Regions from separate parts of the Roseibium sp. ROS1 genome, predicted to be linked through region 2. Evidence: predicted binding sites of a transcription regulator. Region 2 holds the regulator's gene; each other region holds the start of a gene.
What was found. The regulator PhoB, encoded in region 2, activates phosphate uptake and scavenging genes when phosphate is short. The targets are predictions, from matches to a motif close to TGTCATNNANCTGTCAT.
Positions count from the first base shown of each region.

Region 1 (9,829 bases), 810 kb from region 2:
GGTGCGCTCGGGCGCACTGTTGAAGCTGAGCCGAAAAACCCACGCTATCGCCGCCTGATCGGTATGGAAGATGAAATCGGCATCCTGCTCCAGTCGGTCGAGCATCCCTCTCGCGTGCACCTGGATATCGAATCCGACGATCCGGAAAAGGAAGTTGCCCGGCTTGAAGGTCTGGGCGCGACCATCGTTCAGAAACTGGACGGCTGGACAGTGATGCAGGCAACCAGCGGTCACCGGTTCTGCGTCGTCAAACCGCAACTCGCCGGTTTTGAGGAGGCAGCCAAGACCTGGGAGGCCTGAGAACGGCCTGATCAGTCATGGCTTTGGCTGCCCGAAACGAAGGGCCTCACGCCAGGCTCACGGGCATGTGCTGGTTTGGCGAGCGGAGTTGAGTTTGTCTCAGCCGCCGGGCGCGTTACCTCTTTCGGGTAGAATTCGAAATGTCTTCACGGGTCTTCCAACCCATGAAGCGCATTTCAAAGTCGAAGACCACAGCTCGAAACCCAAGCGCGCTGGTCGTCTTTCCGGTCGGGGTTTCGCAATCATCACCAGGTTGTTGATCCCCCGGGAAAAGTCGACCACAACCAGCTCCCTGGAGGACCTGACATGAAACGCCTGCTCCCGCTCACTTTCTTTGCCGCGCTCGTGGCGTCGATGCCACCGGGAACCGCACAGGCCGAAACCGCGGTGCTTGCCGGAGGATGCTTCTGGTGCGTTGAATCCGATCTCGAAAAACTTCCCGGCGTGCGCGATGTCGTTTCCGGCTATGCCGGCGGGGAGACCCAGAACCCTACCTACAAGGATTATGATCGTGGCGGTCACCGGGAGGTCGTCAAGGTCGATTTCGACGAGAACAAGATCAGTTATGCCGAACTTGTCGGGATCTTCCTGCGCACCGTTGATGTGACGGACGCCGGCGGTCAATTCTGCGACCGGGGACATGCCTATTCCACCGCCATCTATCCTCTGGACGAAACCCAGGCGAAACAGGCCAGGGCGGAAATCGCGAAGGCGGAAAAGGCACTCGGCGGAAAGATCGTAACGCCGGTCGAGGCTCCGGCCGTTTTCTGGCCCGCCGAGGACTACCATCAGGCCTATTACAAGAGCCAGGTTCGTACGCTTACCCGCTTCGGCTACGTCACCCGCGCCGACGCCTACAAAGGCTACAGGAAAGGGTGCGGCAGGGATGCACAGGTCAAGGCTGTGTGGGGCAGCGAAGCCTTCAAGGGGCTGCCCAAGGCAGGATCATAACATTCGAAAATGGGCCGTTTCCGCGGGGAACGGCCCAAAAGAACAGCATTTTCGTCGAATTTTCAGGCATCAATTTGCCGTAGGGTAAGGTGTGCACTACATACTTTCAGTGGGCTTACGTCTGAAAGGACGCTAACATGCTGAGCTTGTTTGGAAGTCGCGTTACAGCAGAGCCGGAATTTATTTCTGAATTGAGAGCCGTCGAGACGGAAGACCGCCTTCGAAGATCCACCGCCGCCATGCTGGAAGCAGCAGGGTTGGAGATCTGTGACACCAACACACCGACCGAATTTGCGGCAGCTGCCACCGTGTCGATCATGAAGCTCGTGCTGAAAGTGGTCGAGCGCGACTTTGACGACCTGTGCTTCGAAAACCGATTTGTTACCGGCCTGTTCGGGTTCCTGATTGCCCATAACCTGACGCGCCGCACCAATGCTGATCTTGGTGTCGTGCTGGGTATTGCGGGTCTGGACCTCTTCTCGCATGAGGAAATCGAACAGATCTACAAGCTCGGCTCGTCCTACAGGCGTCTGCGCCAGCACCGGAACATGCATCTGGCGCTCAGGGACATCATCGACAGTTTCCTGTCGCATCCTGATGAAGAAACCTTGTCGGATCTTGCCGGGGTTTATCAGCTCTGCCTGCAGCAGGACGGTTGACCGGATTTCATCGGCAACCATCGTGGCGGTCATACGCCGGCTTCAAATGCCTCGACCAGCTCGAGGAACGCCTCGCCGTATTTTTCAAGTTTGGACTGCCCGACACCGGAAACGGCCAGCAGCGCATCTTCGGTCACCGGGCGCGCTGCGGATATCCCAGCCAGCGTCGCGTCTGTGAACACCACATAGGGAGGTACGCCCTGATCGCGGGCAATCTGGGTGCGCAGCCTGCGCAAGCGTTCGAACAGCAGCCTGTCTTCATGGTCCAGTTCATCGGCGATGGAGGCCGTACGTGAAGAACTCGTCCGTTTCAGGCCAGCCGCGCTCCGGTCCTTGCGCAAGGCGAGCTTCTCGTCACCGCGCAGAACGCTCCGCGCCTTTTCCGTCAGAACCAGAGCACCGAACTGGGCATGGTCGACATCGACGTAGCCTGCGGCGACAAGCTGACGGGCAATCGACTGCCAGGTCTTCTGCGGTACGTCCTGGCCAATTCCGAAAACCGACAGCGTGTCATGGCCGAAGCGGGTGCTTTTCTCGTTGGTCTTGCCCAGAAGCACATCTATGACATGCGCCGTGCCGAAACGTTGACCAGTACGATAGATCGCCGACATCAGCTTTTGGGCAGCTTCCGTGCCGTCCCAGGTCTCTACCGGGGACAGGCAGGTGTCGCAGTTGCCACAGGGTTTGGGGTAGGTCTCGCCGAAATGGGCCAGCAGCGCCTGGCGACGGCAACCGGCCGTTTCGCAGATGCCGAGAAGCGCATTCAGCTTGGCATTTTCCGCGCGCTTGACCTCTTCGGGCGCATCGCCCTCGGCAATCATGCGCCGGCGCTGCACCAGATCGGCCATGCCGTAAGCCATGAAGGCTTCGGAGGGAGCGCCGTCGCGGCCTGCACGGCCGGTTTCCTGGTAATAGGCCTCGACCGAAGAGGGCAGATCCAGATGCGCGACATAGCGCACATCCGGCTTGTCGATACCCATGCCGAAGGCAACCGTCGCCACCAGGCACAGCCCTTCTTCCAGCAGAAACGCATCCTGGTTGGCGGAGCGCTGTTCCGCGGGCAATCCGGCGTGATAGGGCAGGGCCCTGATGCCCTTAGAGGTCAGCCATTCGGCGATGTCCTCGACCTTTGCCCGCGACAGGCAATAGACGATGCCGCTCTCGCCGGAGTGCTTCTTCAGGAAATCCAGCAGCTGCTGGCGCTGGTTGGTGCGCTCGACAATCTCGTAGCGGATGTTGGGCCGGTCGAAGCTGGTGGAAAAGACGGCGGCGTCTTCCAGCTGCAGGCGGGCCAGAATGTCTTTTTGGGTGTGCGGGTCGGCAGTCGCGGTCAACGCCACACGCGGCACGCCCGGATAGCGGTCGCGCAGACAGGACAGCGACATGTACTCCGGACGGAAGTCATGTCCCCACTGGCTGACGCAATGCGCTTCATCGATGGCAAAAAGGGCAATCTGCAGCGTGTCCAGGAACTTGCGGAAGCTCTCGGTGCCCAGCCGCTCCGGTGTCACGTAGAGCAGGTCGATTTCACCGCGGCGCAGGGCACTGCGAATGCCGTCCTGTTCTTCAGGTGACAGCGTGGAATTGAGGGCCGCGGCCTGAACGCCAGCGGCGCGAAGCGCACCGACCTGGTCTTTCATCAGCGCGATCAGCGGCGAGACGACAATGCCGACCCCACGCCGGCACAGCGCCGGGATCTGGTAACAGAGCGACTTGCCTGCGCCGGTGGGAAACAGAACGACAGCGTCGTTGCCGTCCACAAGCGTTTCGATCACCGCCTGCTGCTTGCCCCTGAAGCTGCTGTAGCCGAAAACCTTCTGCAGAACCGCAAGCGGCTTCGGCTCCGGACGCACGGTCGGAGCAACGGCATGCTGCACTGGAATGACTTCCTCCGCGGCAACAGCGGGCGAAACGGGCATGGGTGAGACAGGTCCTTTGATTCTCCCGCACAATGTCTTATTCGCGGAAGAAGGGCAATGAAGGCGGAACCGCGCCTGTGGATGACGTGCAGGCCCTGGTCAGAGCATCAAAAAATCAGATGCTTAGGAGACGCGTGGAGGCGGTGCGTTGGCACCTAGAACTCGGCGTCCGGATCCGTCGCCAGCGTTTCGGCGCAGTGAATGCGCATCTGTTCAGTAAGATCGCCAAGGTCGCCTTCAAGTTTTTCCGGCCGGATCGGCTTGCCGAAATGCACGTTAAACTTGGCATGTTCCTTGTTGAGCAATTCGTTGAAGACCGTCATGTCGCGCAATTCGGTCGACACTCTTGCAAGGAAATAGAACAGGCCGGAATTGCGCCCGCCCATGTGCATGGGAATGATCGGGGCCTTGTTCTTGCGTGCCAGCGCCAGGGCTGACGTCATCCAGGGCCGTTCTGTCAGCTTGCCGTCGTGCCAATAGGCCAGGCGCCCGGAGGGAAACAGCACCACCACCCGCTCCTTGGCAAAGGCGGAGGAGGCGAGCTTGATCGTTTCCTTGGATTTTTCGCGGGTCTTGAAGTCAGCACGCCATTCGACTGGAATGATCATGTCGGCAAGGCGCGGGTTGATGCGGATGGCATCGCGGTTGGCAAAGATCGCTAGATCGTTCCGGCGGGACTTGATCGCATCATAAAGGACGATGCCGTCGGCAATGCCGGTCGGGTGGTTGGACACCAGAACGACGGGGCCTTCCTGCGGAACCCGTTCAAGGCCAAGCGTGGTGACGTCAAGCGACAGCAATCCGCTCAAATGGGCAAAAACCTCCAGCGCTTCCATCTGCGCAATGGTGTCGGCCATTTCGACGGCGGACTTGTAGCGAAGGATCTTGTGAGCGAAGGGTCTGATGAAGGGCCACCACGGGCTGGCCATCACCAGCTTGCCCCGTTCGGCAATCAGAAGGTCGACGATATGCTGCTCAGAAATCTGCCTCTGTGCCGCGGCCTGACGGCGCGTCGGCAAGGTGTCTGTCGTCTGGTCGGTCGTCCGCACAATGCACCTCTGCCCACGAGATTACTGCCTCACTCCGATGCATCGTTAACGAAATCAGCCTCTTGGTGCAAATGATCGTTGTACGAATTTCAGGATCGGAATCCGCCCACCGGCGGCTCAGCTCCATAGGGAACTGGTGAAAATTGCCAGCGATGTCAAGAAGGAGGCTGCCCAGGCAAGCGAGCGCGGCGAGGCGCGGTCGGCCCAGTAGCAGCCGATATAAATGATCCTCAGTAACACGAAAAGCACGGCGAGCCTGTCGATCCAGTGCGGGTCGCCGCCCTGGTTGAGGCCAACGAAAACGGCAACCGCAAACAGGGGAAATGCCTCGAAGCCATTCGCCTGTGCCCCCTGTGCGCGGGCGCGGAAACCGTCTCGCCAATAGTCCGGGTCACGTGGGCGGGCGTTGTCGAAGGACTTGTCCAGTTTTGCCGGAAAGACGGAAAGCAGCGGCAGGATGGCGGCGGCAAGGACACACCAGAAGGCGACGGGCATGTGGGCTCCTCAGGAACGTGTTGCAGGTCTTGCGCGCGAATACCCCGAATGAGGTTGCAGCGGGGCACCGGGCTGCACGCGAGCGTTTGTGCGCATATCTATCAGGCTCGAGGAAGATATCCTCATGATTTTCGATGTTGCCCCGGGTTTGTCATAAAGTCTTCCCGTCCCGGCGCTAGGGGGAGGCCGCCCATGGCGTGATTGGCATGGGCTGCAGCCGCGAAGGAATGCCCCTTGTCGAAAACAACTGTTCTGTTCGTCTGTCCGGACAACAGCCTGCTGTCGCCCCTGGCCGAAGCCTATCTGAATTTTCGGGCAGGTGGTCTGATGCGGGCGTTCTCCGCAGGTGTGGCTCCTTCCCAGGAACTGAGCCGGCATGTGCGCCGGATACTGTCGGCACGGGGAATTGATGCCAAAGGGCTTGCGCCCAAGCCGATCGACATTTTCCTGATGCCGCATGCTGAAATTCCCGACAGGGTCGTCTATCTCGCTGACCAGGCGCCGGTGGCCCTGCCGCCCCAGTGGAAGACCACGACATCGAGCCATTGGTGGAACATTGCCGCAAAACCGCCTTTTCCGGATGGTTTTGGTGCCTGCGCCACTTATTTCGAGAAGATTGCGGAGGCGATCGACAGGCTTGTGGAGCCGCCAAAAACAGCAGGCAAGGCCGTCTCGAACCGGGTTGCCTGAGCGATCAGAAAACGGTCGATTCTCAGGATTTTGGATTTTCGACAAATTGTGGGCTAAGAGTTGCTCCCATATTGGGACGAAGGTGAGGGATTGATTCGTCATGATGCGCGCGGGAAAGTTTGTTTTGATCGTCGGCCTGGTGGTCCTGGCAGCTGGTTGCCAGAGATTGTCCGGAGGCCGGAATTATGCCGAACCGCTGCCGGCGACCCCGACTACACCCGTAGGCTCGGGACAGCTTGCACCGCTTGATCCCAACGCGCCGGCCGGCGGTCTCAACGATCCGTCGGCTCAGCCGACCGACCTGGCCAGCAACCCGGTTGCAGCGCCTGCCGATGCCAAGGAAGTTGGCCGGACAGACCTTCTGGGTGGCTGGAAAATCACCTCCGCTGGCGACAACTGCATGGCCTTCATGACGCTGACAACATGGTCCGGCGGCTACCGTGCAAATACCAGAGGTTGTGCTTCGCCTGTACTGTCCGGGATCTCTGCATGGGACCTGAGCGGCAATCAGGTGGTTCTGAAGGACGGCACCGGCCTGATCGTTGCACAGCTTTACTCCAGCGCTTCCGGCCAGTTCAACGGTCAGACCTCTACCGGATCGCCGATCTCGCTGTACCGTTAAGGCCCCTCCGTATTTATGCTGGACAGCTCGCGCTATAGGTGTATATTTGCATAGCTACCGGAAAGGCTGTGCAAATGTCAAAATATGAACCACTGCGGGAACACTTGGCACGACTGGAAGATGTTGTCTGGGCGGCCAAGCTGAACGAAGTCGAAGATATCATAGGCTCGTCGCTGCCCAAGAGCGCCCGGGAACACCGGACATGGTGGGCAAATTCCGGCGGCAGCCTCGTTCACCAGAACGCCTGGCTTGATGCCGGCTGGCGGGTAGAGCGAACCGATCTCATGCGCGATGTCATCGTCTTCCGCCGGTTGCGCATCGGCGGAACCGTGGCCGGGGTGTCCGCCCGTATGGATCGGACCGCCAAGAATCCTCAGAAAACTGCAGAAAAGCGGCTCACCAAGGAAATGGCGGCCCTTCGTCAGCCTGCAACCGTGACGTTGCGCTCCGAATGGACCACGCTTGGCGATGTCCAGCGCACGCCCTGTTCCAATTCCATCATTCCGCAGGAAGGCGGCGTTGTGCGCTTCGCGGCCATGGAAGGCGACGAAGTCGTCACTGCCATCGTCGCAACCTTGTCGGTTCACAAGGCCTATCGCAGCCTGCGCATGGCGATGAAGGGTCTGGACGACGATACCGGCAGCCGCGTCGGCACGGAGCTGTTCAAGAAGGCCGGTTTCGATGCCGCCGCACCAATCGAATGCGATGTGGTCAAGTCCGGCAATGCCTGGCTGCTGACCGACGGTCGTGGCCGCAAGGCCAATCTGGACGACCAGTCCGAGTGTTATCTGGTTGCCCAGCTGCTCTATCTTCAGGAAGTTCAGAACGGTCGAAAGACAGCCCTTTACCTGCGCTAAGCGTTGTCTGAGTGCTTTTTGCGCTCAGCCGGGCACAGGCATGATGGCCGGGTCCAGTCAGGCCGAGCCGTTTGGGCGTTCATGATTGCGTTCCTCCCGCACAGGACCCCTCCCTGTGCCCTGCGCCCGTAACCCTCCCACCGGTTGCGGGCGCTGTTTGTTCAGAGGGCGTGCTGCCTTCCTGTTTCGAGTTCCTCAAGGTTTGGCCTGTGCTTCTCTGCCCCTATTCAGTGAATTGCGAACCGGACTGCTGGGTGCAGTGTTCCGTTAAGGTGGGCAGTTATGGCGGCGCCGGAAGGAGCGTCATCGCTGGATCAGTCGCATACCTTCCGCTGAGAGCACGCCTTCGATGAAGGATGTCTTGCCGGAATTGTATGTTTCCCAGTCGGGGGTCGAACCGGCCTTGAGGGCAAGGTCCCGTTTCAAGGCGGCATAGCGCCCAGCAAGGCTGGCATCGCCGCGCAAGGCGTCGCGAAATTGGCGCCGCTGATCAGGTGAGGGGCAATCGGATGCACACAGACACAGCCGATGCGCGATAATCAGCTCTTGATTTTCCCTCTCGTTCGGCCGGGGGCCTGGCCCGGCTGGCCGGGTCATTTGCACTTCGTCTTCCCGAAAGCGGGTGCCGAGATCATGGTAGCCATACAGCAGGAGGTCGTTGCTGAGTGCAGCCGGTGAAAATCCGGGAGCCAGCGTTACATCGATATGAAGTTTGGGTTTGGCAATCAGCCCAGGGACGGCCGTGGACCCGACATGGTCCAGGCGCAGGGCCCTTGCTCCCAGGAGATGTCCGAGGTCGTCGATCAGCAGGTCAGACTGGCGAAACCAGTCCGGATTATGTGGGAGCAACGGAATGGACATGAGGTCTGAAATCCTTAAATTTCAAACGGTTGAAAAACAAATCCGTAAGAATGTGTGATCGTATGCAACCATATCATGACTTGCATCTGCGACGTTTTGACCTTATTCCGCCGTGCAAATAGATACGTCCAAGACCCCATGAATTCTCATGGAGGGAGCAGCACCCTTGAAGATGGAACTGCCGGTCAACCGCGCCCTGAGCGCCCGCTACGACGCGCTCATCGCGTCGGGTGAGATCAAGGAAGACCCCGTGCAACGGGAGGCGGTGCGCCAGCTCGATCTCCTGAACACCCGTCTTGCCGAAACCCGCCTGGCCTCCAAGAAAAGTTCACTTGGCTGGCTGTTCGCCAACAAGAAGAACCAGCTCTGGGCCTCCGTACAGGGGCTGTACATGTGGGGCGGTGTCGGGCGCGGCAAGACGATGCTGATGGACCTCTTTTACGAGGTCACGGTCATCCGCCGCAAAAGGCGTGTGCATTTCCATGAATTCATGACCGATGTGCACGAGCGCATTCATGCCCACCGCCAGGCGCACAAGCGCGGCGAGGTCAAGGGTGACGATCCGATCCCGCCCGTGGCGAGCCAGATTGCCGAAGAAACGCGGCTGCTGCTGTTTGATGAGTTCTCGGTGACCGACATTGCCGATGCGATGATCCTCGGCCGCCTGTTCACCCAGCTTTTCGAGCGCGGCGTCATCGTTGTCGCCACGTCCAACGTCGAGCCGTCTCTCCTCTACAAGGACGGGCTCAACCGCCAGCTGTTCCTGCCCTTCATCAAGATGCTGACCTCCAAGGTGGAAGTGCTGCATCTGGACAGTCCGACGGATTACCGGCTGGAGAAGCTTGCTGGTGCGCCGGTCTATGTCACGCCTCTGGGCGAGAGTGCAAACGCCCAGATGGATGAGCTCTTTGCCAAGCTGACGCACGGCATGACACCGCATTCCGAAGAGCTGGAGAACAAGGGCCGCAAGATCGCCGTTCCCTGTGTCGCGGCCGGAGCGGCCAGGTTCACCTTCGACGACCTGTGCATGCAGCCGTTGGGGGCGAGTGATTATCTGCGCATCGCTCATGCCTTCGGCACGGTGTTTCTGGACAACGTGCCCGTGCTGTCCAAGGCGCGGCGCAACGAAGCCAAGCGCTTCATCAATCTGATCGATACGCTTTACGATAACGGCATCAAGCTGGTGGTATCGGCTGAGGCCGAGCCGCAGGATCTTTACGTCGGCGAGGACGGCACGGAAGCCTTTGAATTCGACCGGACAGCCTCCCGGTTGATCGAGATGCGGTCCGAGGCGTACCTTGCGGGAGAAAGACGACAAGTACACGCATAGGTATGCATTCCCTATAGGTGAATTATGCAGACGGGAAGATCTGAGAAAATTTGTCCGGCATCGCGCAATATTCTTTTGGCGAGGTTGCGCGGGCGG
Region 1 is NZ_BAAGIG010000003.1:1,294,836-1,304,664, reverse strand. Features, by position in the region: gene ACYQ6M_RS22160 (VOC family protein) at 1-300, shown strand, start outside; gene msrA (peptide-methionine (S)-S-oxide reductase MsrA) at 607-1,251, shown strand; gene ACYQ6M_RS22150 (hypothetical protein) at 1,389-1,910, shown strand; gene recQ (DNA helicase RecQ) at 1,940-3,829, opposite strand; gene ACYQ6M_RS22140 (GNAT family N-acetyltransferase) at 3,985-4,878, opposite strand; gene ACYQ6M_RS22135 (MAPEG family protein) at 4,996-5,373, opposite strand; gene ACYQ6M_RS22130 (arsenate-mycothiol transferase ArsC) at 5,608-6,063, shown strand; gene ACYQ6M_RS22125 (protease inhibitor Inh/omp19 family protein) at 6,164-6,685, shown strand; gene ACYQ6M_RS22120 (DUF7662 domain-containing protein) at 6,760-7,542, shown strand; gene ACYQ6M_RS22115 (GrpB family protein) at 7,846-8,403, opposite strand; gene zapE (cell division protein ZapE) at 8,576-9,733, shown strand.
Region 1: ACYQ6M_RS22130 (arsenate-mycothiol transferase ArsC) is a predicted target of PhoB. The motif match lies at 5,523-5,539, and genes of this name have one in related genera.

Region 2 (9,829 bases):
CCTTCGTGTTCCGTGACCAGCATGGCCGTCTTACCGGCTTCAATGTCGATCTCGCACGGGCTCTCTGCCAGGAGCTTGGAAGTTCCTGCGCCCTGCGCATCAAGGACTTCGAGGTTCTTCTGCCTGCACTGGACGAAGAAGAAGGTGACGCGATCATCTCCGGCCTGTCGCGCAGCCTCCCCTCCACGCGCCGCCTCAACTTCACCGAGGACTATCTGAAGCTGCCGGCGCGGTTTGTGGTTCGGGCGTATAACGCGTCCGATTTCAACGAGCAGGCGCTCACTGGCAAGCGGATAGCCGTTGAAGCCGGGTCCCGCTACGAGGCGTTTGCCAAGCGCTTCTTTCCCGATGCCGAGATCATCAGTCTGGAAACCGCAGAGGCGACACGCGAGGCGGTCAAGGGCGGTTCGGCCGATGCTCTGTTCGGCGACGGCCTGAACCTGTCCTTCTGGCTGCCGAGCGAAGCTGCAGATGGCTGCTGTGCCTTTGCCGGCGGCCCGTGGCTGGAGCCGGGCTATTTTGATGAAGGCATGGCCATTGCGACCCGCCAGGACGATCCGGAACGGGCTGCGGCCCTTACATATGCCTTGCGCCAGCTTCACCAGAAGGGCATCTACCGCGAGCTTTACCTGCGCTATTTTCCCATGAGCTTCTTCTGACCTTTCCCGCCATTCCCGACAAAGAACCAGGTCAGCTTTTGCCTTTCGCGTCCTCGACACGCGCCTCCTTCCGGCGGTCCGGATTTTTCAGGAACGGGATCGCCAGGCTGAAGGGAAACGAATGCGCACGCGGCGTGAGCGCGGCACCGAGCCCGATTTCCATTGTCTCCTGTCCCTGCTCGGGATCTTCCACGTAGGTTCCGAACAGACGGTCCCAGACTGAAAGATAGAACCCGTAGTTGGAATCCGTCTCGTGCGGCAGCACCGAGTGATGAATGCGGTGCATGTCTGGAGTCACGATCAGAAACCGCAAGGGGCGGTCCAGCCAAAGCGGCAAGCGGACATTGGCGTGGCTGAAAACCGCAGAGCCGTTGAGAACGATCTCGAAGATCAGCACGGCTTCAACAGGACCGCCGAGGGCGATGATGACCAGCCCCTTCCAGAGGAAGGACAGCAGAATTTCGATCGGGTGGAACCTGAGCGCGGTTGTTGCGTCCACCTCACTATCTGCGTGGTGCATGCGGTGAATGCGCCAGAACAGCGGAACCTTGTGTGACACCAGGTGCTGAAACCACACCGCAAGATCGAGCACGACGAAGGTGATCAGACCGGCCACAACACCCGACCAGCCGAGCAATGCAAAGAGGCCCCAACCCTTTTCCTGTGCCAGCATTGCAAGGCCGACGCCGCCGATGGGGAAGATCAGCCGCACCAGAAGGGCATCGAGCAGAACAATGCCCCAGTTGGTCGGCCAGCGCTTCAAGCGGCTGCTCATCAGGCGCCGCCGTGGCAAGCCCGCCTCCAACAGCGCCATTATCAGAAAGATGCCGCCGAAACAGGCCATGCGAACCTGGTTGATGTCGATCTGGTCAAACATGGGGTCTTTTGAAACGTCCTGACTAATGCTGCTTGCCACGGTCCCGATCGCACGATAGGGCGATACGACAATACTCCTGATATCATTCCTTGCCGCTGCGACAGATCACATCATCATGACCGACTTTCTCTGGAACCGCCCCGAAACGCCACCTGTGGCAACACTGCTGCTGGCCCATGGCGCTGGCGCAGCCATGGACTCAACCTTCATGAACAAGCTCGCGGCAGCCCTCGCGAGCCAAGGCATTGCGGCCGCACGTTTTGAATTTGCCTATATGGCCGGCCGCCGGACGGGAGGCCCGAAAAAGCCGCCGCCCCGGGCCGACAAGCTGATTGCCGAGTTCCAGACCGCCCTGCAATCTGTCCTCAGCCAGAGCGACAGCCCTCTGCTGATCGGCGGCAAATCGATGGGTGGTAGGGTCGCCGCGATGCTGGCAGGCGGCGGCTCGCTGCCCGGGCGCGCCAAGGGCGTTGCCTGTTTCGGCTACCCTTTCCACCCGACCGGCAAGGCCGATGCCGAGTGGCGGCTCCAGCCGCTGCAGGACGCCAAACGGCCGGTTCTGGTTCTCCAGGGCGACAGGGATCCGTTCGGCTCGAAGGCGGAACTCGATGAAGTGACCTTGCCAGCTCATGTCAGCCTTACTTATCTGGAAGACGGCAACCACGACTTCGGACCGCGCGGCAAGTCGCCGGCGACACTCGACGGCAACATCAAGCTGGCAGCCGAAGCAGTCAGGGCATTCGTGGATCGGCTCACGGGTTAGGGCCCACTACGTACCCGGACAAGCGCAGCGCAAGTCCAGGGCTTACGCGCAAGGCAGCAAGGAAAAAGCCCGGACCGTTTCCGATCCGGGCTTTTTGAATTTCACGACAGTCCGGCTTACTGGCCGGGCTTGCCGTCGAATTCGTAGCTGGTGCTGCAGAACTCGCAGGTGACGATGATCTTGCCGTCGACAGTCATGTGGTCGACATCGTCGTCGCTGAACCCGGCGAGAACATTCTCGATCTTCTCGCGAGAACAGCTGCACTTGTCGACCAGAGGCTGCGGTTCGAAAAGGCGGACGCCGCGTTCGTGAAACAGCCGGAAGAGCAGCATTTCCACGCTGACTTCCGGATCAGTCAGTTCGACATCCTTGACCGTCTCGACCAGTACCTTGGCTTCCACCCAGGCATCATCCTCGTCAATCTCGTGCGGGCTCGTGCCTTCTGGGGCATTGCCCGGATCAATGTCAGCCTGGCGCATGCGTTCCGGCGCTTCGGGCAAGAACTGGATCAGGATCCCGCCGGCGGTCCAGGTTTTCACGTGCCCCTCGCCTTCCTGGCGGGTGAACAGTTCACCGACACCAAGACGAACTTCTGTCGGGATCTGCTCGGATCGCTCGAAGTACCGGCGTGCGACTTCTTCCAGCGACACACCATCCAGCTCCACCAGTCCCTGGTAGCGCTGCATGTGCATTCCCTGGTCGATGGTCATCGCCAGATGTCCGTGCCCGAGAAGGGCCTCCTGCGTTGCCTTGCCATCAGCCATCAGCGCTGCGACTTCAGCAGCATCCAAGGTTGCGCAGGCGCGGATTGCGTCGGGTGACTTGAAGTCGACGACCAGCATGGACACCGGCCCCTTCGTCTGCGTCTGCAGCGTGAAGCGGCCGTCGAATTTCAGCGACGTGCCCAAGAGGCTGGTCAGAACGATCGCTTCCGCCAGCAGGCGCGAGACCGGTTCCGGATAGGCATGCCGGTCAAGAATTTTTTCCAGGACAGGACCAAGCGCGACCGCACGGCCGCGCACGTCGAGCCCTTCCACGGCAAAGGGCCGGACAGCGTCCAGCCCTGCAGGCGTAATGCCCAGTTCATCAAGATTAAGTGCCACTTGGCTTGCCTTATGCTGCGCCGAAGCACCAGGCCAGAATGCCCTTTTGGGCATGGAGCCGGTTTTCGGCTTCGTCAAACACAACGGAGTTGGGACCGTCCATGACGTCCGAGGTGACTTCCTCACCCCGGTGGGCCGGCAGGCAATGCATGAACAGGGCGTCCTGGTTTGCCTCAGCCATCAGGCGTTTATTGACCTGATAGGCGCTGAGGAGGTTGTGACGCGATTCCGCATCGTCATCACCCATGGACACCCAGCAGTCGGTCACGACACAGTCGGTCCCCTTGACTGCCTCATATGGGTCCGTCGTGACCTGAATGGAACCACCCTTGGCACGAGCAGTTTCAATCAGGTCCATCGGCGGCGCCAGTTCGCCCGGCGTCGCGATGCGCAATTCGAAATCGAAGCGCGGCGCGGCATGAATCCAGGAAGCCAGCACGTTGTTGCTGTCACCGGTCCAGGCAACGCTCTTGCCCTTGATCGAACCGCGATGCTCTTCAAAGGTCAACAGATCCGCCATGATCTGACAGGGATGCGAGAGCTTGGTCAGGCCGTTGATCACCGGCACTGTCGCATTTTCTGCAAGTTCACGCAGGTCGTTGTGATCGAGGATGCGGATCATGATCGCGTCGACGAAACGCGACAGAACCTGCGCCGTATCGGCGATTGTCTCTCCGCGGCCGAGCTGCATTTCCGCACCGGTCAGCATCAAGGTCTCGCCGCCAAGCTCGCGCATGCCGACATCGAAGGAAATGCGCGTACGGGTCGATGGTTGTTCGAAGATCATGGCCAGCACTTTGCCGGCCAGAGGGCCCTGGCCGCGATGCACACCGTTGCGGCTCGACTTGATCTTCCGGCTGGTGTCCAGGATGGCGCGCAGTTCGTCGCCTTCGAAGTCCGTCAGATCCAGAAAGTTCCGGTAGGTTCCGTTTGCGGTCATCAGGCCGCTCCTTCCGCCAATTTCGCTTCCATGGCGACAGCAGCCTGTTCCAGGCGCTCGACAGCAATGGAAATTTCCTCTTCGCTCATGGTCAGCGGCGGCATGATGCGCACCACGTTATCGCCGGCAGGAACTGCCAGCAGACCGGCTTCACGGGCTGCAAGCACATAATCTGCCACCGGCACCACGCATTTCAGACCGAGCATCAGGCCGTTGCCGCGCACTTCGGCCAGAACGTCCGGATGGCCGTCCACCAGTCCGGCCAGCTTCTGCTTGAAGCTGAGCCCCTTCTGACGGACACCTTCCAGGAACCCGTCTTCCAGAACGACATCCAGAACGGCATTGCCGACTGCCATGGCCAGCGGATTGCCGCCAAAGGTGGTGCCGTGGGTCCCGGGGGACAGCGCCGCTGCCGTTTCTGCCGTTGCAAGACATGCGCCCATCGGGAACCCGCCGCCGATACCCTTGGCGATTGCCATCAGGTCCGGTTCCACGCCCGTCCACTGGTGAGCGAACAGCTTGCCGGTCCGTCCGACACCGGTCTGGATCTCGTCGAAGATCAGCAGAATGCCGTTGTCATCACAGATCTTGCGCAGCGCACGCAGGAAATCGGTCGGAATTTCGCGGATACCGCCCTCGCCCTGCACGGGCTCGATCGCGATTGCGGCCGTTTGCGGACCGATGGCATCTTTCAGCGCATCCAGGTCTCCTGCCGGCACCTGATCGAAACCGGGAGCCTTCGGGCCGAAGCCCTCAAGATATTTCGCCTGGCCGCCAGCCGCGATGGTCGCGATGGTCCGGCCATGGAAAGCGCCTTCGAAGGTCACGATGTGGAACCGCTCGGGGTTGCCGTTGTCATAATGATAACGGCGCGCGCATTTGATGGCAGCTTCCATCGCTTCCGCGCCGGAATTCACGAACAGCACCTTGTCGGCAAAGGTTTCCGCGCACAGGCGCTGCGCCAGCCGTTCGCCATCCGGGATCTGGTGCAGGTTGGAGGTATGCCACAGCTTGGCTGCCTGATCCTGCAACGCCTTGACCAAATGCGGATGGGCATGACCGAGTGCGTTGACCGCGATGCCGGAACCGCAATCGAGGAATCGTCGGCCATCGGTGGTAACCAGCCAGACGCCTTCCCCATGATCGAAAGACAGGTTCGATCTTGCGTAATTTCCGAATAGTGCAGTCGCGGACATAACCTCGTTTGTCTCCTTTAAACGCCCCTGCTGTCCCTGCGTCGCCCCGACGCCGGGCCGTCACCTTGAAAAGATGCCGAAGGGCCAAAACGCAACGTGCCGCCCCGATGAGGCGGCACGCAGCGGCTTTCTTATACACTGCCGGTACCATGCACTGTCAATGGAAATGGCGCACAAGACATTTCATGTGCCGCAGAGGGCGGATTTCATAAAATTCTCAATGACCTCGCCATAATTGGGGAAAAGTCGTTTCATCCCCAACTGGTTTGGGTCGAGTGGTTGCCTGACAAATTAACGTTATTGTAACCTCTCAGCAATCAGACACGAGATCTCGTGAGGCAAATCACCAAGAGGCACTAGATCTGCCAGCATTAAGCGTGCTTGCGCATGCTTAACACGGGGTTAATGGCCGCAGGACGGTCAAACTAAAGGGTGCGGCAATGAGTTGGACAAACGAACGAGTTGAGCTTCTCAAAAAGCTTTGGGGCGACGGCTTGAGCGCAAGCCAGATCGCAGGCGAACTGGGTGGTGTTACCCGTAACGCCGTGATCGGCAAGGTGCACCGCCTTGGCCTGTCCGGCCGCGCCAAGTCCACCTCTTCAAGCGCCAAGCCGCGCCGGCCGCGCACCGCAGCTCCTGCAACGGGTGCAGCGCCGAAGAAACCGACGACGTCACATCCGCAGTCGATCGGCGCGACGGCCCTTAAAGCAGACATCTCGCCTGCACCAGTGGTGGCCGCCAAGCCGCGCGTAGAGCCGATTGCAGAGCTCGTTCCGATCTCGCAGCGCGCAACCATCCTGACGCTGACCGAGCGGACCTGCAAATGGCCGATTGGCGACCCGGCGACCGACGACTTCTACTTCTGCGGCCGCCAGTCCGATGCCGGCGTCCCCTACTGCGCTCATCACTGCAAGATCGCGTATCAGCCGGTCGCCGACCGCCGCCGCGATCGCAAGACGATGGCTCAGGCAGGCTGATAGCCTCGCACCTAACCAATTCATGAGAAAGCCCGCCATCTGGCGGGCTTTTTTTTGTTTGGGCCTTCCATTGACCAGATGCCCGACCCCGACCAGTGACCTCCCACGGCTTGTTCTTGGCACCGATCCATGTCGTTTCCGTTCCATCAAATCAAACCTTGTTTGACCGCTCCGCCACGACAGGGACCGCAGGATCAGCCCCGACACCGACACATCTGATGGGGTGGTCGCAGAAGAGAACCTTGTTCCGCGAAAGGCACATAACCGCTGAGAAACAAAAAGCCCGCTTGAAAGCGGGCTCCTTAATTCCATTCTGCAAGTTGCGCTCAGGCAGTGGCAGAGGTGAACTGGTCATTGAAGGCGTATCCGGCACCACGGACGGTACGGATAGGATCCTTCGCCTTGCCCTTGTTCAGAGCCTTGCGCAAGCGACCGACGTGAACATCGACAGTGCGTTCGTCCACGTAGACATCGTGACCCCAGACCCCATCCAGCAGTTGTTCGCGGGAGAAGACACGGCCAGGCGATGTCATCAGGAATTCCAGCAGGCGGAATTCCGTCGGCCCCAGGTGTATTTCCTTGGTGTTGCGGCGAACGCGGTGCGTTTCGCGATCCAGTTCGATATCGCCGGATCGCAACATGCTGGACACCACTTCCGGACTTGCCCGGCGCAGGATGGCGCGCACGCGGGCCATCAATTCCGGTACCGAGAAGGGCTTGACCACGTAGTCGTCGGCACCGGTCGACAGGCCGCGGATGCGCTCTGCTTCCTCACCGCGTGCCGTCAGCATGATGACCGGCAGGCGCTCGGTGTCTTCGCGCGCCCGCAGGCGGCGGCACAGTTCAATTCCGGACAGGCCCGGCAGCATCCAGTCGAGCAGCAACAGATCCGGCAGGCTTTCCCGCAGGCGGATTTCCGCCTCGTCACCCCGGACACAGGACTCGACCGAGTACCCTTCCGCTTCCAAATTGTATCTCAATAGAAGGCTGAGCGGTTCTTCGTCTTCAACGATGAGCACCTTCGGCATACATCTCGCTCCAATTACCGCAACCGGCGCCGAAGCGCCGGCCGTTAAGATCTTCTGCAAATCCGACGATTACCGGCGGGTCAGACCGCGCCTGTTTCGTCGACCTTTGCCCGGTCTTCCGGCAAACGCTCGCCAGTGACCATGTAGTAGACGTTCTCGGCGATGTTCGTCGCGTGATCGCCGATGCGCTCGATGTTCTTTGCGCAGAACAAGAGATGGACGCACTGGGTAATGACCCGCGGGTCTTCCATCATGTAGGTCAGGAGCTCGCGGAAGATCGATGTGTAGATCGCGTCGACTTCGGCGTCAGCTTCCTGAACCCGGCGGGCGGCTTCCGCATCCTTGCGGGCGTAGGCATCCAGCACCTGCTTGAGCTGCGAAAGAGCGAGTTCCGTCATGTGCTCCACACCGATCGCGAGCTTCTTGGACTGCAAGTCGCTGTCGATGGCGATGACGCGCTTGGCAACGTTCTTGGCAAGATCGCCAACACGCTCCAAGTCATTGGCAATGCGCGTTGCGGCAGTGATTTCACGCAGGTCCTGCCCCATCGGCTGGCGGCGGACGATCAGCTCGATCAGCTTCACTTCAAGTTCGTTGTAAAGGCTGTCCAGACGGACATCGCCCTTGATCGTCGCCTTGGCAAGCTCCAGATCCTGCGACACCAGCGCGGACACCGCATCGGCGAAAGCCTTTTCGGCAATACCACCCATTTCGGCAACCTTGCCGGCCATGGCCGTCAGTTCGTCATCGTAAGCCGAGACTGTATGTTCAGACATCCTGTGTCCCCTTCAGAAACCTAAAAAATGCTTAGCCGAAGCGGCCCGTAATATAGTCCTGCGTACGCTTGTCCTTCGGATTGGTAAAGATGTCCTCCGTCAGACCTTCTTCAACCAAAATACCCAGGTGGAAGAACGCGGTACGCTGAGACACACGGGCAGCCTGCTGCATCGAGTGGGTCACGATCACGATGGTGAAGTTTTCCCGCAGTTCGTCGATCAGCTCTTCCACCTTCGCGGTCGCGATGGGGTCGAGCGCCGAGCACGGTTCGTCCATCAGGATCACTTCCGGGCTGACGGCAATCGCACGGGCAATGCACAGACGCTGCTGCTGACCGCCCGACATGCCGGTGCCCGGCTCGTCCAGACGGTTCTTGACTTCTTCCCAAAGCCCGGCCTTCTGCAGGCTGGAGGCAACGATTTCATCAAGCTCGGACTTGTTGCGGGCCAGACCATGGATCCGCGGACCGTACGCAATGTTGTCGTAGATCGACTTGGGAAACGGGTTCGGCTTCTGGAAAACCATGCCAACCTTGGCGCGCAGCTGTACGGGATCGACCTTGGGATCGTAGATGTCCTCACCGTCGATCTTGATCGACCCTTCCACACGGCAGATATCGATGGTGTCGTTCATGCGGTTGATCGTCCGCAGGAACGTCGACTTGCCACATCCGGAGGGACCGATGAAGGCAGTCACGGACCGCGGCTGGATCTCGATGTCCACGTCCTTGATGGCGTGGGTATCGCCATAATAGACCTGCACCTTGTTCGCGGAAATTTTGCTGTCGGTCATGGTTTTCGCCTGTTCAAAATTCGGCATCTCGTTCATCGGAGCAATCCTTACCAGCGGCGTTCAAACCTGCGGCGCAGGATGATAGCGATAATGTTCATGGTCATGAGGAAGACCAGCAGCACGATGATCCCGCCCCAAGCGCGTTCATAGAAGGCCGGGTCAGCACGTTTCGCCCACTCGTAGATCTGGGCCGGCATGGCCGAGTTCGGAGAGAAGAAACCGGCAGCCACACCGTCCGGGAAATTGGAGGCGATGAAACCGACCATCCCGATCAGGAGCAGCGGAGCGGTTTCCCCAAGCGCCTGTGCCAGACCGATGATCGTGCCGGTCAGAATGCCCGGCATGGCCAGCGGCAGGACATGGTGGAAGATCGACTGCATCTTGGAGGCGCCAATGCCAAGGGCCGCATCGCGGATGCTCGGCGGAACGGCCTTCAAGGAGGCGCGGGTGGAGATGATGATCGTCGGAAGTGTCATCAGCGTCAGCACCAGGCCACCGACCAGCGGTGCGGATTGCGGCAGATGCATGAACTGGATGAACACCGCCAGACCGAGAATACCGAACACGATGGACGGAACGGCGGCCAGGTTGGAGATATTCACCTCGATCAGATCTGTGAACTTGTTCTGCGGAGCGAACTCTTCCAGGTAGATGGAAGCGGCCACGCCGATCGGCAGCGACAGGAACAGCACCACCAGCATCATGAACAGCGACCCG
Region 2 is NZ_BAAGIG010000003.1:488,728-498,556, forward strand. Features, by position in the region: gene ACYQ6M_RS18380 (transporter substrate-binding domain-containing protein) at 1-659, shown strand, start outside; gene ACYQ6M_RS18385 (sterol desaturase family protein) at 691-1,536, opposite strand; gene ACYQ6M_RS18390 (alpha/beta family hydrolase) at 1,652-2,299, shown strand; gene ACYQ6M_RS18395 (Hsp33 family molecular chaperone) at 2,416-3,402, opposite strand; gene argF (ornithine carbamoyltransferase) at 3,413-4,342, opposite strand; gene ACYQ6M_RS18405 (acetylornithine transaminase) at 4,342-5,538, opposite strand; gene ACYQ6M_RS18410 (GcrA family cell cycle regulator) at 5,979-6,515, shown strand; gene phoB (phosphate regulon transcriptional regulator PhoB) at 6,842-7,543, opposite strand; gene phoU (phosphate signaling complex protein PhoU) at 7,624-8,319, opposite strand; gene pstB (phosphate ABC transporter ATP-binding protein PstB) at 8,351-9,112, opposite strand; gene pstA (phosphate ABC transporter permease PstA) at 9,160-9,829, opposite strand, start outside.

Region 3 (9,829 bases), on a different contig from region 2:
GAGAGCAGTTCCGGCACCCCGAAGGCGAACCACGTGTAAACGAGGTAGGTGAAGATCGCGAGCGGCACGACGACAGTGAGCCATGCGCGCCGGCGGACCTGGTTCCAGACCAGAGCCTGGGTGACGGGTGTTTCGAGCGTATCGACGGTCATGAGATTTCCCCTCAATGCGCCCGGCCGGACCCGACCAGCTTGCCGCGCAGATAGGACGACAGTTGGTCGATGGCCATGATGGTTATGAACAGAAGGACGAAGATAGCGGCGGTTTCATCGCCTGCACCCTTGCCCCAGCCGATCGTGCGGCGAAGTTCCTGGCCGATGCCGCCAGCGCCAACGAAGCCGAGAATGGCAGAAGCACGCACATTGATTTCAAGGCGCAGTAGGAAATAGCTGAGATAGTTCGGCGCCACCTGGGGCAGCACCGCAAACCGGATGCGTTGCAGCCAGCTGGCCCCACAGGCCGACAGGCCCTCGATGGGCTTGCGGTCGATGTTCTCGTTCACTTCGGAAAAGAGTTTGCCGAGCGCACCTGCGGTATGAAACGCAACGGCGATCATGGCTGGTACGGGGCTAGAGCCGAGCACGAAGATCAGGAACAGCGCAATGATCAATTCGGGAAAGGCACGTGTGATGTCCATGATGCGGCGGACTACCGGGATCAACGGTCCCCAGCTGTCGACATTGCGTGTGGAGGCCATCGCCAGCACCACCGCCATCGCGCCGCCCAGAAGGGTCGCAACCGCGGCAATGTTCAAGGTTTCCAGCATGGCCGGAACGAACTGCAGCATCAGCGAGAAAAAGGCCGGGCCGGCTTCAAAGGCTTCAACGACGATCTCGCCCGGATAGTCGAAGAATTTGGAAAGACCCTGAATAAATCCGCCGGAATTCATCGAATTGGATTTCGAATAACCGGAGACCAGAACCGCTACGACCAGCAGCAACCCTATCAATGAATAGAGCTGGCGGCGTTTGCGCATGGACAGGATTTCCTGCTCGAGTGCGGCAACAGCCATTGTTTGGGACCTTTACTTGATGCTCACTTCATCCGAAGCGGGGTGGCTTAGCTGGATCAATCCTTCGAAACCTGGTGATCCTGGCCCTGTGGAGCCACTTCTTGCGGAAAGTCGATTCCGCTGGCCGATACTTGAGAAAACGCGGGCCGGAGACCGGCCCGCGCGGAGATCGGAAATTCCGATTACTCGCTCTTTGCCTTACGGGCAGCGACGATGGATTCGTAAGCCGCATGGGTGATCGGTTCGAAGCCGCGTGCTTCACCGGCCATCACGCCGTAACCACATTCCTTGTCTTCCTTGACGAGGTTGGCCATCAACTCGGTCATCTTTGCCTTGATGTCGTCCGGCAGCTTCTTGGACAGGACAACCGGGCCTTCCGGGATCACCGGCGAACGCCAGATTTCCTTGATCTCGGTCATGTCGACCAGACCCGCATCGGTTGCCTTGCGCAGAGCGCCGGAATTGTAGCCGTCTTCCCATTCGCCAAGACCGTCAGCCCAGGTCACACCGCCGGCAATGTCGCCGTTGAATACGGCAACGATGGTCTGCTCGTGACCACCGGTGAAGACGACGTCGGAGAAATACTCACCCGGCTTCATGGAGTAGCCGAGTTTCGGGATTTCGATGGACGGGATCAGGTAACCGGACGTGGAGTTCGGGTCGCCGAAGCCGAAGGTCTTGCCCTTCATGTCTTCCAGGGAGTTGATCTCGCTGTCGACGCGGGCAAAACCGATGGAGTAGTAGCCGTAGCTGCCGTCGTTGTTGACCTTGACCAGAACCGGCTCAACGGCTTCCGGGTCGGTCAGGAAGACTTTTGCGTAGCCGGAAGCACCGAGCCAGGCCATGTCGAGGTTACCGCCGAGCAGGCCTTCGATAACGCCGTTGTAGTCTGCCGGAGCAAACAGCTTTGTCGGAACGCCGAGCAGTTCCTCGGTCTTTTCGCGCAGGCATTCGTTGGCACGCAGACGGTCGGAAGCATTTTCGCCGCCGAGCAGGCCGATACGGAATTCCGTGATTTCCGCTGCACCGGCAACAGAAGCGTTCAGAGCGATCATGCTGACGGCAGCAAGCGCAGCAACTTTAGCAACGAGTTTCATTTGGGACACTCCCCGAGAGTTCTCAATTTTGATGACGTTAAGCGGGTGCGCAGCCGGATCAGACCGCTGCTGCCGCCGGGGTCATCGCACCGGCGGATTCTCTGGAACCGGACTGGCCGGCATCGATGGCGGTGGATGTCGCCGCCTCGTTAAAGCTCTCATCGGCACCGTAGATTTCGCGTGCGACAGCCGTGGTCAGCGCTTCCGGCGCCCCGTCGAACACGAGGAAACCGTCGCGCATGCCAATCACCCGGTCGCAATAGGTCCGGGCAGTGTCGAGCGTGTGCAGGTTGCAGATGACGATCTTGTTGTCGCGCTCGTGAATTTCACGCAGCGCATCCATGACGATCTTGGCATTCATCGGATCGAGCGAGGCAATCGGCTCGTCCGCCAGGATCATGTGCGGGTCCTGCATAAGAGCGCGGGCAATCGCAACACGCTGCTGCTGACCACCGGACAGTTCCTCGGCCCGCTTGGTGGCTTCCTGGGCAATGCCCAGTCTGTCGAGCGCACCAAGCGCCGAATTGACGTCTTCCTGGCTGAAGATGTTGAAGAGGCTCTTCAAGGTGCCGTGACCGTTGAGGCGCCCCAACATGACGTTGGTGACAACATCCAGGCGCGGCACCAGGTTGAACTGCTGGAACACCATGGCGCAGTCGCGCTGCCAGCGGCGCATCATGCCGCCTTTCAGGCTGAGAATGTCCCGGCCATCGAACAGGATCTGTCCGGCGCTGGCGGGGGTCAGCCGGTTGATCATGCGCAGCAAGGTTGACTTGCCGGCACCGGACCGACCGATGATCCCGACCATCTGCGGTCTTTCGATATTAAAACTTACTTTGTTGACCGCGGTCCGAGACCCGAAGGTCTTGGTGACTTCCTGAAATTGAATCACGCGCCAGCCCTGTCCGTTGTGTTCGTCGTGCTGCGCGACAAGAGCCACCGGACCATTACAGAAAAATGACATTCCTTTGTCGGGGAGCCCAAAATTTTATGACAAATCAATGACATCCCTGCCTGAAGCATCGGCAGAACAACCATCTCCGGCGGGAATTCCGCTGCGCTCTCAGCGCTTTCCGGGCCCCCTCGGCGTCACATATGCCTGGCTGAAATTAACTCGGAAATCAGTGCTCAAATACAAGGCTTCTACCCGCCAAATGCCGTTTTCACCGCTGTGGATGCATGCAAAAAAAGTAACGGAAGTCACGCCAGTGTCATCAAAGCGTCACGACCGGTGCCAGCAACACGGCTACAAACCGTTTCCGCACTCCTTCCAACGCTATATGGAGCATCCATGTCCGCCCCGACCCAGAAGCCTTCCCTCACCGAAGCCCCGAACATTCATCCGGAGGCCAGGGTGCTGAATTGTGATCTCGGCATCTGGACCGAGGTTGGCGCACGCACGGAAATGCGCGAAAGCAGCATGGGGGACTATTCCTATATCGTGCAGGAAGGCGATGTCGTCTGGTCGACCATCGGCAAGTTCTGTTCAATCGCCCGTCGCGTCCGCATCAATCCGGGAAACCACGCAACCTGGCGCGCCTCCCAGCACCACTTCACCTACCGCGCTGCTGCCTATGACCTTGGCGAGGACGACGCGGATTTCTTCCAGTGGCGCAAGGACGACTGGGTCACCATTGGCCATGATGTGTGGATCGGCCACAATGTCACGGTGCTTGCCGGCGTCTCGATCGGCACCGGAGCTATTGTTGCAGCCGGGGCAGTCGTCTCCAAGGATGTCGCCCCTTACACCGTTGTTGGCGGTGTGGCCGCCAGGGAAATCAAACGGCGATTCACCGGACAACAGGAACAGGCGCTGATCGATATCTCCTGGTGGGACTGGTCCCATGAAGAGCTGAAGCAGCGGCTGCCCGATTTTCGCAAGTTGTCGATCGACGCGTTCATCGAGAAGTACCGCTGATCCCACAGGTGGCGCGGACACCTGCTCAGGTGAGCCGTGCCTTCTTTTCCCGCTGCACAAAATTCCCGGGACGCGTTACACTTGCACCATGCAAACAGAAACCGCCGTTCTTGAAAGCAGTCTTGGACCGTCGCTGCGGCGCTGGCGCGTACTGAACCGGGTCAAGCAGGAAGCTCTGGCGCATGAACTTGGCGTCTCGCAGACGAGGATATCGCGCTGGGAGAGCGGCAAGTCGCAGCCGGACGACAGCGACAGGGCGAAGATCACCCGTCTGCTGAGGGCACGTCCGGAGAGCGCCGCCGACAAGGCCCTGCTTGATCTTGTCTCCCGGTCCGCGATTCCCGTGCATCTGGTCTGCGACCTCACACACAGGCTGCTGGCCATGTCCGTACCGCGTGCCTGCGAATGGCGCGCACCGGTGAACGAGTTTCTGAACCGGCCCCTATGGCGTTTTGCGTCCGAAGGCATCCGGGCAACGGAGCACAGACTGACCGACTATGGCTGGTTCGAGCCGGATGCTCCGGACATTGTCTACCGAACGGAACACGTCGATTTCCCGGAAATGACCATCCCGGAGAGCATCATCCGGATTTCGCGCCTGCCGCTGTCAGACGGACGGTTTGCGCGGCTGGTCCGTGAAGAACAGGATGCCGCATAAATTATGCGGTAACTCGTCTGGCGCGGTGGCCCGCAATAATCTGGCCGCCATGACAAAGACGCCCCCTTCCCTCGATCTTCCTGAAATTTCCCACACCAGACTGACGGGCCTGCTGGACTTCCTTCAGGCTGCAGAGCAGCTGAAGGACACGCTTCGCTCGGGATCGACATCCGGCGGCAGGCCGGAGAGCACTGCCGAACATAGCTGGCGACTGGCCTTGATGGTTCTGTTGTTCGAACCAGAGCTGAAAGAAATCGACATGCTCAAACTCCTGAAGCTGACGCTTGTGCATGACCTGGGCGAAGCCATCTCCGGAGATGTCCCCGCTCCACTCCAGTCGCCGGGTGACGACCGTCAGGAACGCGAGAGGCGGGACTTCCTGACCTTGTGTGAGCCGCTGCCGGGTGACGTGGCTGGGGAGCTAACCTCCCTCTGGGATGAGTATGCAGCGGCACGAACCGTCGAAGCACGACTTGCCAAGGCGTTCGACAAGCTGGAGACCATGCTTCAGCACGTTCTGATGCCAAGGCAAGCGCCTTCATTTTATGAGTTCAACCTGGGTTACGGCCGTGATCGCACCGATTGCAGTGCTCTCACGCGCCAGTTGCGGGACGAAGTCGACGAGCTGACCCGCACCATGATGACGGGCGCCGGACGGGAAATCGCCTGATTGCACCAGTGACTTTGCCGCTCAAGGGTACCTGGTGCCTTGCCGGGCGGTCAGCAAAAAAGATCAGGCAGGTTCTTATTTTTCGTGTTTGGGTTTACCCTTCTGGTTGTGCCGTCCAGTCACTGCCGGAGGAACCAGCATGTACACCATTCTGCCCCGCAGCCAGGGTGCCGTTCTCGGTGTCGAGATTTCCGGAAAAATCGATATTGATCAGGAAAAGAACCTGATCGCCAAGGCCGAGGAGATGATTGAAGATCAGGGCAAGATCAGCGTTCTGGTCGTCCTTGGCGATCATGTCGGCGTTTCCTTCGAGGCCGCCAAGGCAGACATCCGGTGGGTGCTTGCCAACATGCAGCATCTCAACAAGATCGCCATCGTGACGGACAGCAAGTTGCTTGCCGCCCTCGTTGCGATCGACGCCACGTTTGCACGGATGGTCGGAATTCAGGAAAAGCACTTCGACCGGGATGAAATCGATATCGCCTGGCACTGGATCGAAACGCCAGTCTGAGGTCAAGCCGTTGGCGATTTCTGCCACTGAGGCTGCCGTCCAGCCTCATCTGACAATTCAGTTCTGGCAGGTCAGTCCTGGCAGGTCAGTCCGGAAAATCAGGCGTCAGCGAGCTGTTCATCACTCAGGAAGGCAACCTGGTTCACCTTGCCGTCCCTGACCTCGATCATCTGGCCCTGAGGCACTTCCATCCAGCATCCGCGGGCTTCATCCAGCGGTTCGGACACCACCATCACACCGTCGTCATACACCCGGTAATAGAGCGTCGGCGCCAGGTTGTCCGAAGCATAGCGGGCGGCATAGAGCGTTTCACCATCCGACCAGCCGGCAGCAAAACGCATGTGCGGCGTCGTTCCGGCGTATTTGGACAGGGCTTCTGCTTCGAACACAGCTCTCGCCATCGCCGCGCGCGGGTGCAGATTGAGTCCATAGGCGAGCGCGACCAGAAACAGGCTTTCGCTGTCGGTGCCGCCGATGCGGTCGCGGTAAAGGTCGTCCGGGATCATGTTGTCGAGGCGACGCTTCACCTTGTCGTAGCCGCCGACCTGACCGTTATGCATGAAGGTCCAGCGCTGGAACGTGAAAGGATGGCAGTTGTCCCGCGTGGTCGCCGTTCCGGTTGAGGCGCGCACATGTGCCAGGAAGTGGCGAGACCGGATGTGCTTGGAGATCTGCAACAGGTTTGGATCCGACCAGGCGGGCCGGACGTCCTTGTAGACACAAGGGGTGTCCCGGTCGCCGTACCAGGCAACGCCGAACCCGTCGGCATTGACCGATGTCTTGCAGGACAGCGCGTTGCGGCTCTGGTCGATCAGCGAATGCGCCGGATCGCAAATGACTTCTTCCAGGTATTTGGGAGCTCCGCTCCAGGCAGCCCAGCGGCACATGTCGACTTGGTGTCCTTCAAGCAGCGTCTTGCATGGCCTTGAAACGGGCCGTGGTTTCATCGCACGCGTAGTAATCCGCGGCCGGATAAGGATGCAGCGCCAGATCTTCGACGGCGGCAATGATCTTGTCCGCCTTGTCTACTGTCATGAGCACTGAAAAATTGAGCCGTGTCCAGCCGGGTTTCTTCAGTTCTTCACCGGAAAGAATACCGGCCCTCAACGCTTCGGACTGTTCCGGACCGATATCCAGCAACCGATGGGCATAGGGCCCGGCACAGGCGCAGCCACCACGGGCCTGGATGCCATAGATGTCCGACAGCATGCGGGTGACGAGCTGCTGGTGCACATAGCCTCCGCGTTCCAGATCCTTCACACGGAACGAGAACACGGGTAGCACGTGACGGGCCTTGTCGTTTCCGAGGATCTCGATCGCCGGATTGTCACGCCAGACCGCCAGCGCCTTGGCACGCCAGGCGGCGTTCCGCTCGTCCATGAGCCGCTGCCCAATGGCTTCCTTGACCAGAAAAGCGAGCGCCGCCCGGATATCGCCGATCACGTTCGGCGTACCAGCTTCCTCGCGGGCTGAAAGATTGTCTGAATAATCATGAGCCCAGGGCGAGACGAAGCGTACCGTTCCTCCGCCCGGAAAGACCGGTGTCGCCTTGCTGACAGCTTCCTTACGCACGATCATGACACCTGACGCGGCTGGCCCACCGATGAACTTGTGCGGCGAGACAACAACCGCATCTTTCTGGGCATCCGTGCCGGCTTTTATATCTACCGGCAGGTAAGGGCCGGAACCCGCGCAATCCCAAACGCTGAGCGCGCCGTAACGCTTCAGAATGCGTGTGACCGCCACGTCGTCAGTAACGATGCCGGTTACGTTGGACATCAGCGAGAATGCTCCAACAATCAACCGGCCGGCCCCCGCCTTGCGCAACACAACCTCCAGCTCTGCAAGATCAGGTCCACCAGTTTCCGCTTCGTCTATCTCGATCACCTCCGCTCCGCTCTCGCGCCAGGGCAGAATGTCTGAGTGATGTTCATAGGGACCGATCACAACAAGTGGCTGTTCGCCCCGCTCTGCGGCGGCCGAAACACCAAGAAGATGTACAAGCCGGTTAAGGCCTGCGGTTGCCCCCGAGCCGCAAAAGACCGTCGCGTAGCCCTGGTCAGCCCCGCAAATGCGGGCGATTTCAGATCGCGCGGCCTCGCGCATTCGTGTCATTGCGCTGCCGCAGTAGGAAGCCTCGGTGTGGCTGTTCGCGTAGACCGGCAGGATTTCTTCCAGAACGAATTCCTCGACCTGACGCAGAGCCCGCCCGGAGGCGACGTAGTCGGCATAGATCAGCTCGCGTTCGCCAAACGGACCTGAAATGGTTGCCCCCTCGCCGATCAGCCCCGCGCGCAGGCGGGAAATCAGGTCCGGAGATTTCAGTTCCTCGATGAAATGATCGAGTGCCGTGCCTGTTTTTTGGGTCATCTTGTGCTCCGAAACGTCTTTTTCGGATCATACGACCCCTTTCACTGGGATATCTTCACCTCATTCGATTGTATTAGGCTCCAGATCGTGTCATTTGATCGAACATGGAGAAAAAATTCGATCATATTGATCGCGCGCTGCTGCGCGCCCTGCAACGCGACGCACGTCTTTCGCAAAGAGACCTTGCCGACAAGGTTGGTCTTTCCCAGAACGCCTGCTGGCGCCGGTTGAAAACGCTGTACGACAGCGGATTGATTGAAGGACATACGATCCGGCTGGACCCGGCGCAGCTCGGGTTGAACCTCACGGTCTTCGTGATGATCCGGACCCGGCACCATTCCAAGGAGTGGCTGGAAAGGTTCAGGGGCGAAGTGGTGGCCATTCCGAATGTGATCGATTTCTACCGGATTGCCGGAGACTACGACTACATGCTGAAAGTGGTGGCCGAAGACATGAATGCCTTCGACCGCGTCTATCAGCGCCTGATCGAGAAAGTCGATCTGGATACGGTCACGTCGTACATGACCATGGAATCGATCGCGGATGCCCGCGACCTTCCAATCTAGGTTTTCTCAGCGGCGGCGTCCGCCACCTCCCCTGCGCGCACCGCCACCGCCGCCATGACGTTGCGGGCGTGCCTGCGGACGTGAGCGCTGAACGTTGCGCTGCCGATTGACCTGCCGGTTGCCTGCCGTTCTCGCCCGGTTGTCCCTGCTCAGGTGTGCAGGCGCCTGGGGCCGGGCCGCCGGACGTGTGGCAGGGCGGGTCGCCGGTCGCTGCACATTCGGCTTCTGGATATTCGGTCGTTGCACATTGGGGCGCTGAACGTTGGGACGCTGCGCCGGTCGTTGGACGTTTGGGCGCTCCACATTCGGCTTTTGAACATTCGGGCGTTGGACGTTGGGACGCTCGATATTCGGGCGCTGGCCAGCAGGCAGGTTGGTCGGGCGTTGAACATTCGGCCGGTTCTGGATTTTGTCGCCAAGGGGGCGGTTGGCAAGGGCTGCGCCTGCGCCGGCGCCGATCGCTCCCCCGGCCAGTCCGGCACCAATGTCACCCATGCGGTCCTGGATTGCCTCGCGGGAGGGCGCAGCGACTTCGCCCCAACGGCCACCCTCGAATTTCTGCCATTTCTCGCCATCGCGGCGATAGACGCTACCATCCCGGCCGGCAAAGACGTCACCACGGCGATCAAGGTTCGCTACACGGCCCAGATTGCCGTCCTGCTTCCAGCGCTGCACGGCACCAGCCTGGATATCGCGCGTGCGTGACCATTCCGGCCCGCTCACGACCTTGCCGCCCCAGGAGCCGTAAATGCCCCGGGCTCCGCCAACCACGACACGATTGCCGGTCCGCGGATTATAGGCGCTGATGAAGCCTGCACTGCCGCGCGGGCCGCTGATGGCGGCACCGCGAATGTAGCCGCCCGTACGCGGATTATAGATGCCGCCGCCGGCGATGCCGCGCAGCGGACCGTAGGCATAGCCATAGCGTCCGAAAGTGCCACGGACCGGATTGTAGAAGGCACCGATCCCGTAGCTCACCGGACGCGGGAAGTAGATCGGGCGCAGCCCCGGACGGTACCAGGGCCGA
Region 3 is NZ_BAAGIG010000002.1:461,344-471,172, reverse strand. Features, by position in the region: gene phnE (phosphonate ABC transporter, permease protein PhnE) at 1-152, opposite strand, end outside; gene phnE (phosphonate ABC transporter, permease protein PhnE) at 164-1,012, opposite strand; gene phnD (phosphonate ABC transporter substrate-binding protein) at 1,195-2,109, opposite strand; gene phnC (phosphonate ABC transporter ATP-binding protein) at 2,168-3,001, opposite strand; gene ACYQ6M_RS10355 (DapH/DapD/GlmU-related protein) at 3,401-4,027, shown strand; gene ACYQ6M_RS10350 (helix-turn-helix domain-containing protein) at 4,116-4,685, shown strand; gene ACYQ6M_RS10345 (HD domain-containing protein) at 4,735-5,355, shown strand; gene ACYQ6M_RS10340 (SpoIIAA family protein) at 5,495-5,866, shown strand; gene ACYQ6M_RS10335 (class II glutamine amidotransferase) at 5,965-6,753, opposite strand; gene ACYQ6M_RS10330 (aminotransferase class V-fold PLP-dependent enzyme) at 6,770-8,236, opposite strand; gene ACYQ6M_RS10325 (Lrp/AsnC family transcriptional regulator) at 8,341-8,802, shown strand; gene ACYQ6M_RS10320 (SH3 domain-containing protein) at 8,809-9,829, opposite strand, start outside.
Region 3: phnC (phosphonate ABC transporter ATP-binding protein) is a predicted target of PhoB. The motif match lies at 3,100-3,116, and genes of this name have one in related genera.